DNA from 3 places in the Microbacterium imperiale genome. Region 1 is predicted to be linked to each of the others. Evidence: predicted binding sites of a transcription regulator. Region 1 holds the regulator's gene; each other region holds the start of a gene.
The links. The regulator LexA, encoded in region 1, represses DNA repair genes until DNA is damaged. The targets are predictions, from matches to a motif close to TCGAACANNTGTTCGA.
Positions count from the first base shown of each region.

Region 2: a site for LexA is predicted at 1,422-1,437, ahead of JOF37_RS09700 (HNH endonuclease signature motif containing protein). Genes of this name have one in related genera too.
Region 3: a site for LexA is predicted at 1,327-1,342, ahead of imuA' (DnaE2-dependent mutagenesis accessory factor ImuA'). Genes of this name have one in related genera too.

Region 1 covers NZ_JAGIOK010000001.1:921,225-924,460, forward strand. The annotation lists gene JOF37_RS04620 (histidinol-phosphate transaminase) at 1-434, opposite strand, end outside; gene JOF37_RS04625 (LysM peptidoglycan-binding domain-containing protein) at 517-876, opposite strand; gene lexA (transcriptional repressor LexA) at 1,133-1,798, shown strand; gene JOF37_RS04635 (prolyl oligopeptidase family serine peptidase) at 1,849-3,236, shown strand, end outside.
Region 2 covers NZ_JAGIOK010000001.1:1,959,115-1,962,350, forward strand. The annotation lists gene JOF37_RS09690 (Pr6Pr family membrane protein) at 1-506, opposite strand, end outside; gene JOF37_RS09695 (GNAT family N-acetyltransferase) at 642-1,343, shown strand; gene JOF37_RS09700 (HNH endonuclease signature motif containing protein) at 1,658-2,821, shown strand; gene JOF37_RS09705 (amino acid ABC transporter permease) at 2,988-3,236, shown strand, end outside.
Region 3 covers NZ_JAGIOK010000001.1:3,059,838-3,063,073, reverse strand. The annotation lists gene JOF37_RS14830 (DNA polymerase Y family protein) at 1-577, opposite strand, end outside; gene imuA' (DnaE2-dependent mutagenesis accessory factor ImuA') at 579-1,304, opposite strand; gene JOF37_RS14820 (hemerythrin domain-containing protein) at 1,410-2,213, opposite strand; gene JOF37_RS14815 (HNH endonuclease) at 2,348-2,845, opposite strand; gene JOF37_RS14810 (M23 family metallopeptidase) at 3,152-3,236, opposite strand, start outside.

The DNA.
Region 1 (3,236 bases):
GGATCGAGCGCGAAGTCGGGGCCGCGCGTGCCGGTGATGTAGCCGGCACCGGTCGCACGCGTGAGCAGGGGGTACATCGAGTACGTCGGACCGAACCCCATGGCGGTGCGCCCAGGCCCGGCGAAAGCCTGGAGCAGGTGCTGCAGCACCTCGTTCGAGCCGTTGGCGGCCCAGATGCGGTCGGCGGTGAGGCCGTGGCCGAGGTATTCCGCGAACGACTCGCGCAGGTGGGTGAACTCGCGGTCGGGATAGCGGTTGACCTCCCGCAGGGCGCGAGCGATCGCGTCGAGGATGTCGTCCGCGACCTCCTCGGGAACCGGGTGGGTGTTCTCGTTGACGTTGAGCGCGACCGGCAGCGGAGCCTGCGGCGCACCGTACGGGGTGAGACCCCGCAGATCGTCTCTGAGGGGCAGATCATCCAGACTCGGGCTCATCCCACCCATGCTAGGCGGCGACGCGTATCAGTGACGCCGCGTCGTCATCGGACGCATTCGGAATGGATCAGCGGTGAGGGGATCAGCTTTCGGTCCCGTACTCGGCCGGGATCGCGAGAGTCTGGCCGGCGTCGAGCTGGCCCGAGCCGAGGGCGTTGAGGCGGACGATCGCGTCGACGACGTCACGGGGGTCGGCGTGCGGCGCGACCTCTTCGGCGATGGTCCACAGCGAGTCGCCGGACATGACCGTGATCGTCGTGAACGAGCCTTCGGGCGCACCGGCCTCGGAAGACGCGAGCGCGCCGCCGCCGGAGATGACCGCGATGCTGACCGCGACGACGGCCGGCAGTGCGGCGACCGTGGCGAGCACGCGGCGGCCACGCTGCGTCAGACGCAGACGCGTACGGGGCGACGGCACGTGGCGGACATCGATGGTGGTCATGGCTTCTCCTCTGGAGCGGTAAGAAGGTTCGCGCCCGACCCTCGGCCGGGAAGGCCGGGTGCGAACTTCATTTCCGAACGTATCTTCGATATTGTGTGGTGTCAACCACTCGTCGAAATCGGAGACCGATCGAAGAGACACGCGGACGGTTCCGCGGCGTCTGCTGCCGATCGGGCTACGTTTTCGACAGCGAGAGCCCACCACGAACCTCCGACATCGGGTCGGGGACGGGGCGCGACGACAGGAGACCGGCGGTATGAGCGAGAAGCCGCAGACGCGACGACGCAAGAATCTGAGCGACAAGCAGCTCGCGATCCTCGAGGTGATCCAGCGCGCCATCGCCCGCAACGGCTACCCGCCCAGCATGCGAGAGATCGGCGACGCGGTCGGACTCAAGTCCCTCTCGAGCGTCACGCATCAGCTGAATCAGCTCGAGCTGAGCGGCTACCTCCGTCGCGACCCCGGCAAGACCCGCGCGATGGAGGTTCTGATCGACCTTCCGGGCACCGCCGCCGAGAATCCCGCCGATGCAGCCCCCGCGCTCGGCGACGCCGCCCTCGTGCCCTTGGTCGGCCGCATCGCCGCGGGCGTGCCGATCACCGCCGACCAGCAGGTCGAGGAGATCTTCCCCCTTCCCCGTCAGCTCGTCGGCAAGGGCGACCTGTTCATGCTCAAGGTCGTCGGCGACTCGATGATCGACGCCGCGATCTGCGACGGCGACTGGGTCGTCGTGCGGTCGCAGGCGACCGCCGACAACGGCGAGATCGTCGCCGCGATGCTCGACGGGGAGGCGACGGTCAAGACGCTCCGCCAGCGCGACGGACACACCTGGCTGCTCCCCCGCAACTCGGCGTTCGAGCCGATCCTCGGCGATGACGCCGTCGTCCTCGGCAAGGTCGTAGCCGTCCTCCGCACCGTCTGAGCACCACGGCCGGCCGCACGACGACGGGGTCGCTCGCGTACGGTGGCCTCATGTCCGCGCAGCTCCCCTACGGTTCCTGGCCCTCCCCGCTCACCGCCGCGTGGGCGAGCTCGTCCTCCCTGCGGCTCGACGGCGCGGCCTTCGTCGGCGACGAGATCTGGTGGGGCGAGTCGCTGCCCGATGAGGCTGGACGCGTCGCCGTGCGCCGACGGACCGCCGACGGCGGCGTCGAGACCGTCCTGCCCGGCCCCTGGAACGCGCGGTCGCGCGTCCACGAGTACGGCGGCGGTGCGTGGACGGTCACCGACGACGGCATCCTGTTCTTCGTCGACAAGGGCGACCAGCGTGTGCGCCGGCTGCGCCCCGGCGGCACTCCCGAGGCGCTGACGCCCGCCGATGAAGGCACGAGCTACGGCGGGCTGCGCTGGCAGCACGGAACGCTGTTGGCCGTCCGCGAGCGTGAACAGGCGGGCGGGACCCCGACGCGTCACATCGTGCGCATCGACCACGACTCCGACGGCGACGAGTCGGCGGAGTCGGTGACCGTGCTCGCCGGCGGCAGCGACTTCGTCGCGCAGCCGGCTTTGTCGGCCGACGGCGAGCAGCTTGCGTGGGTCGCCTGGGATCACCCCGACATGCCCTGGGACCGTACCCGGGTCCGCGTCGCCCGTGTCGCCGACCCCGCGCACGTCACCGACGTCACCGACGGCACGACCGCGGCCCTGCAGCCCGAGTGGCTGCCCACGGGCGAGCTCCTGCTGATCGACGAGCCGACGGGTCGCTGGAACCTCTACCGGACGGATCCGGGCACGCAGACGGCCGCCGAGCCGATCGCGCCGGCCGACGCCGACACGGGCGGCGGGCTCTGGGTGCTCGGGGCGCGCTGGTACGCACCTCTCGACGACGGACGCATCCTCGCGGTGCGGACGCACGGCGCGGATCAGCTCGTGCTCGTCGATCGCGAGGGCGGCGGCATCCCTCTTCCCTTCCCCGCGACCGCACGGCTGCAGATCGAGGACGTCCGCGGCGGGCGAGCACTCGTCAGCGGAGCGGCCCCGGGCGCCTCGGGCCTGTGGATCGTGGACGTCGGCGACGGGGAGGTCACCGCGGTGCGCGGCGGGATGCCGGATGTCGACGACGTGTGGATCCCGCACGCCCGTCAGCTCACCGTCGAGGGACCCCACGGCCCCGTCCATGCCTTCGCCTACGCTCCCACCCACCCGGAGGTCTCGGCGCCCGCGGGCGAGCTTCCGCCGTACCTCGTGTGGGTGCACGGCGGACCCACCGCGCACGTCGGAGGCACCGCCGACAGCAAGGTCGCCTACTTCACCAGCCGGGGCATCGGCGTCCTCGACGTCAACTACGGCGGGTCGACCGGGTACGGCCGCTCGTACCGGGAACGCCTGAAGGGGCAGTGGGGCATCGTGGACGTCGACGA
Region 2 (3,236 bases), 1.0 Mb from region 1:
ATCAGCGTGTACACGATCCACAGCAGCGGGAACGACAGGATGACGCCGACCGTGCGCCACGGCAGCGCTCGCCGTCTCGTCCCGAGCAGCAGGTCGAGCAGCAGGACGATCGGTGCGACCGTGTGCATCACCTCGTTCGACCACGGCACCGGCTCCGACCCCTGCGGCAGTGTGATGCTGCGCAGCAGGGTGTTGTAGACGATGCCGGTGATGGCCATGTACGTGGTCGCGCACGCGAGGGCGGCCGACAGGCGCAGCGAGCCCCGCGTGCCCTCTGGGTCGGTGAGGGTCGCCACGCCCGCCCACGCGAGCACGGCGGCGGCGATCAGGTTGGAGAGGATCGTGAAGAAGCTGAAGTAGTTCGCCACCACCGTGGCGACGTCACCGCCCGACTCGGCCGTGCGCGTCACCGAGACGGCCAGCTGCACGCCGACGGCCGCGACGATGGCGACGGCCGTGGCGAGGCGGAGGAGCGACCAGGTGATCACGGCGGGGCGAGGGTGCACGAGGGCACGATACGGCGGGTGCCCTCGGATGAACGAATGTGGCGCCGTCGTTTCGGGCATGGATTCCGCGTCGGCGATGTTGTGGGTGCGGGTATGTCTGCGCGAGGCGTCGGGGACTGCCGGAAAGGAACACCCATGACCATGACGATCGAGGACGTGCGCGACAACGCCGCCTGGCACTCGCTGACCGGCGCCCACGCGCACCTCGCCATCGGCGACGACCTCGTTCGGCGCTACCCCGACGACGTCGCCGGCTTCGTCGGAGTCCGCACCTGGGACGACCCGGCCGTCTGGGATTCTCTCGTGCAGGTGGTGGGGTCCGGCGGCGAGTTCAGCATCAGCATCAGCTCCGATGCACCCGATCCCGAGCTGCCGCCCGGATGGTCCGAGACCTTCCGTGGCGCGGGCGTGCAACTCGTCGAGACCGATCGCCTGCGACCGCGGCCGGACGACGAGGCCGTCGTCCTGGGCGCCGCGGACGTGCCCGACATGCTCGCGCTGGTCGAGCGCAACCGTCCCGGACCCTTCCGTCCGCGCACGCACCTGCTCGGCCGGTACATCGGCGTCCGCCGGGATGGCCGCCTCATCGCCATGGCGGGCGAGCGGCTGCAGCCCGGCGGATGGACCGAGATCAGCGCGGTCGCGACCGATCCCGAGTATCGCCGGCAGGGCATCGCCTCGCGCCTCGTGCTCGACGTGGCCTTCCACATCCAGCAGCGGGGCGGCCTCGCGCTCATGCATGCGGCAGCCTCGAACGCGAACGCCATCGCGGGATACGAGAAGCTCGGTTTCGAGTTGCGCCGCACGACGAACTTCATCGGCGTGCGGATCCCATAGGCGGAACAGGGATGCCGGTGGCGCCCGGGCAGCGCCACGGGTCCTGCACTTGAGCGGGTAGCGACGAGTTGTCCTCAGGCGTACATATCTTCGAATGTGATGTCGGTGGTCGGTGGCATCATCGACATATGGCAACGACTGGCGGCAGTGACGGGGTGGGACTGAGTGCTCACGCCGGTGCGCTCGGGGCGTTCGCCGAGGCGTTGGATGCTGCTCACGCCGGGGATGTCGCCCTGATTCGCGCCCTCGCTGAGGTCGGACGGTCGGCGTTGCGGGTCGCGCACGTCGGCGGTGTGCGGGGGATGGCGTCTGACATGGAGCTACGGTCGGTCGCGGCGGAAGCGGCAGGTTTGGCGGGGCGGTCGGATCGGCGGTTGCAGCACGACATCGACCATGCGATGACCATCGTCGACGACTACCCGGTCGTGTTCGCGGCGTGGGAGACCCGGCGGATCACGCGGGATCACGTGGAGGTGATCGTCAAAGCCGGGACGGTGGTGCCGGCTGAGGTTCGGGGCGCGTTCGAGGAAGCTGCGATCGAGATCTGTGAGCGTGACATCGCGGTGCGGGTGAAGGAGCCGCTGAGGGCTTTGGCGGAGCGGATGCATCCGCGGGAGTTCACTGAGCGCCATCGGGACGCCGCAGCGGGGCGGTGTGTGCGGGTGCTTCCCGGGGCGGACGGGATGTCGGATTTGATCGCGACCTTGCCCACGGTGATCGCCGCGGGGATGTTGGACCGGCTGACGCAGATGGGCCAGTCCGTGAAGGACAGCCGGGGTGCCGGTACGGCGTTCGCCGCCGACGGCCAGTGTGAGGAGCCGGATACGCGCACGATGGATCAGCTCCGCGCCGACGCGCTTGCTGACCTGGTGCTCAGCGGGGCGCCGGTGGTCGATCCGACCTACGGCAGCGACGCACCCGGACCGCTCGGCGCGATCCGGGCGCGCGTGCAGGTCGTCGTCACCGCAAACACCCTCACCGGCACCGACCACGGACCGGCCGAAGCCGTCGGCACCGGGCTCGTCGATGCCGACACGGCCCGCGAACTCGCCGGGCAGACCGCATCCTGGGACCGGCTCTTCATCGACCCGATCACCCGCACTCCGGTCGAGATCGACACCTACCGGCCCACCGCCTCGATGCGACGCCTCCTGCAAGCCCGCGATCAGCATTGCCGGTTCCCGGGATGCCGGCGGGCTGCGATCCGCTGCGAGATCGATCACACCATCGACCACGCCCTCGGCGGGCATACGCACATCTACAACCTCGCCCACCTCTGCCAACGACACCACTCGATGAAGCAATTCACCGACTGGAAAGTCCGGCAACTCGGCGGCGGGGTCCTCGAATGGACATCCCCCGGCGGGCGGATCTACCGCGAAGACGTGCCGATACCTGCCGTCTGCTTCACTCCCGAACCCGACCCACCGCCGGGGGCGCGAACCGGCGACCCCGTCGACGAGCCGCCACCCTTCTGATTTCCACCCGCGTGTTCTGCGGGAGCGCCGCGATGTTACGCCGTATCTCCGCTCATGTCGGCATGTGAGCGGACGCCGCGACGGCGGCATCCGGTGCCCCTTACTGTCGGGCGATCGCAGGGATCCACCACCCGCCGATCCCACCGCACCGACCGAGGAGATTCGCATGACCGACACCGTCCCGCGCGTCGACCGAGACCCGCGCGTCGACCGAGACCTCCGCGACGGCGCCGCGCCCGCCCCCGCCCCGGCCGCCACCGGACGCGTCGACCTCAGCGACATCCCGGTCGTCCGCACCAAGCACTGGTTCCGGTGGACGGTCGCCGCCATCGTCGTCTTCGTCCTCGCGCAGTTCCTGTGGTCGCTCGTCACGAACGAGAATTACGAGTGGGGCTACTTCGCCCACTACTTCCTC
Region 3 (3,236 bases), 2.1 Mb from region 1:
GGTCGACCGTCTCGTCCTCGAGCACGGCGATCGTCAGCGGCGCGAGGAACTCGGCCGAGCGGCCCGCGTCGACCACCCGGATGGGCCGGTCGGCCCGGGTGCTCATGCGCGCCGCCTGCTGCGCGGTGAACGGACCGTCGGCGACACCGACCCGGGCATCGAGGTCGCCCTCGGTGACGGCGGCGAGCAGAGCGCCGGCGGCCTCGGTCTCGCCACCGTAGAAGCGGGCCGGCCCCCGAACCCGCAGCGCGCACAGCCCCGCTTCGAGGACCTGCACGCCCGGTGCCATCTCTTCCAGACGCGCCACGATCGGCGAGAACTGCCGGTGGTCACGGGCGGCGTCGGCATCGGCCACACGCAGCGCCGGGCACCGCGCCTGGGCATCGCGCCGACGCTGCCCCCGGGCGACTCCGTCGGCGCGGGCCGCGGGCGAGCAGGCCACGACCACCCCCTTGTCGAACACGGCGATCGGCTCGCCCGGGTTCCCGCCGCTCTCACGGACGAGCGCCACGACCGGCCAGTCGGGCACCCACACCACGAGGCTGCGGACGGGCGCGCGCGATGTCGATTCGGCCACGTCAGACCGCCCGCCGCATCGGGATCGGCTCGACCAGCGGCTGCTCCTCGAACGGCACCGGAGCCATGCGTCCGCCGTGCTGGTGCTGCGGAGCGGCCGAGAGGGCACCGTCGGGTGCCGGCAGCAGCATCCGCGCCGATCGGGGCACGGGGAAGCGCCGGCTCGACACGGTGACGGTCAGTTCCCGGTCGCTGAGGTAGCCGTCACCGTCGCCCAGGCCCGACCAGCGCGGGTCGGTCACATCGAGCATCGCCTCGGTCTGCGGCCACGGCCCCTGCACGAGCAGCACCGCACCGCGGTCGCGGAGGCGGGCGGCGAGCTTGGCGATGTCGGAGTCCTTCGCCCGTTCGGGCGGCCGCACCGCGATCACCGGGAGGACATCGGCGATCGTCGCCGTCACCGCGAGCCACCGCGGCCCGGGGTCGGGGATCAGCACGACCCGCGACAGGTCGACGCCCGCCCGCTCGGCGGCCTCGGCGCCGAACCCGGGCATGCCGACGACCCCGCACCACGACCCGGTCTGCGACGGCTGAGCCAGCAGCGCGAACAGCAGCGAGGAGGACGAGCCGAGAGAATAGGCCGTCCCCGGACGCAGCCCCCGCCCCGGGAGCAGATTCGCCAGAGCCGGATGGGTCGGCAGCACGGGAGCGTCGAGGCGGCGCCCCTGCATCCGTTCCATCTGCGCGCGCAGTCGCTGCACGTCCTCGGCGGCAGCAGGGTTGCGCATGATCGACCTCACTCATCAAGGGTAGAACATACGTTCTAGTCCATCAACGTCGAGATCGAAGATACGACCGACTTCCGACATCCGCGCGGCCGGGCGCGTCAGCTGTCAGAGACGCCGCCGCGCCAGCCCAGCCGCGACGACCGCGCCGACCGCGCCGAGCGCGAAGATCACGACGACGACCGGCGCGGACCTCCCGCCGGCTCCGCGGCTGGTGGACGGGTCTTCGCCCCGCCGCATGATCGGCAGGCGCTCGACGGCGTGCGAGACACGCGACAGTCCTTCGCTGAGCGCATGGAGAGATCCATCGGTGGCACCTCGGGCGAACCGGGCAGCGTCGAGGCGATCGCGTGACCGGTCGAGAACCGACAGCGGAAGCGCCGCGAGCACATTCCCCGGCGGCCGCCGGGCGACGATCGGGTGCGCTCTCGTCGGGGCCACCCGACGCACGATCTCCCACGCCAGGCCGAGCATCCGCAGCTGTCGCGCCGACACGCGTTCCTGCAGGCGGGGGAAGAGCTCGTCCTCCTCATCGCGGACGTCCTCGCGCAACACCTCCGCGAGACGCCCGAGCGCCGCCTCGCGCTCGGGCGTTCCCCGCTCCAGATGCTCGAGACGGGTGACGAGCTCGTTGACCTCTTGATGCTCCTGCTCGACTTGCAGCGTGAGCTGCTCGCCATCGGGCAGCACACGCCGCATGAGGGGCCACAGCACGGACTCTTCGGCGAACGCATGCGGGAAGACCAGCCGGTAGAGATCGAGGAGGACGGGCAGCTGCTCCTCATGCGATGACAACGCGAGGCGATCGAGCAGCGAGTCCAACTCGACGTGATCATCGCGCTGCCGGACGAGAACGCTCATGCGTCCCCCGAGCTCGCGCACGCTCTGATCGGCGACCGATCTCATCGTCATCGTCATCCTCCCCCGTCGGTGACCGACGGGCGGCGCTCGTCGTCGCGCGCACGATAAGCAGGCGCGTGAGCGTCACCTCAGGGGGTGGACACGGTCGGACGCGGCGTATACGTGCTGCCGCGACGTCAGCGCGCTCAGGCGGCAAGGCCCAGGTAGGGCTCCCACGTCGGATCGGTGCGCTCGGTGCCGCGCACCGTCCACTGCGGGCCGCGCGGCGGCTTCGGCGCCCACCGCAGCTCCCACCCCATCTCCTGCGGGGTGTGGTCGCTCTTGTGGTTGTTGCACCGCAAGCAGCACGCGACGAGGTTCTCCCACGAGTTGCTGCCTCCGCGCGAACGCGGCAGGACGTGGTCGATGGTCGCCGCCGCCTTCCCGCAATACGCGCAGCGGTGACCGTCGCGGCGCAGCACTCCGCGCCGCGTCACGGGCACCCGCCGTGCGCTGGGGATGCGCACGTACCGGGTCAGCACGATCACCGCCGGGCGTTCGTAGATCCCGTCGATCCCCACGACGGGATCGTGCACGACGTGCTCGACGATCGTCGCCTTGTCGTTCAACACGAGCAGGAGTGCCCGGCGGAACGACACCACGGCGAGTGGCTCATACCCGGCGTTCAGTACCAGAGTGCGCATTACCTGTCCTCACGAACTGCCCTGACGGCTTCAGCGGATGTTCGATCATCGACGCCGCGCGCACCGAGCGGGCGGAACGGGTCCGGACACGAAAAAAGGCGCCGTCATGAAGACAGCGCCTTGATTCACGGCCGAGGCCGCAGTGGTGCACGTGATGCCGCAGGACGTAGCGACCGATCGCATTCACGGTTCGAATGCGTGGCAGTTGTCCCATGGCTCCCCCTCGGCGTGCGCGAGCGTCGGGATCAGGGTAACCCACCCCCGCGCCATGAAGGTCGACGGAAGGTGAACGGATGACGCGTGTCGTCAGCCGGCGTTCGCGACGAGCCAGGACTCGGCGTTGACGTACGTGCCGTCGATGACGATCTCGAGGTGCAGGTGCGTTCCGAAC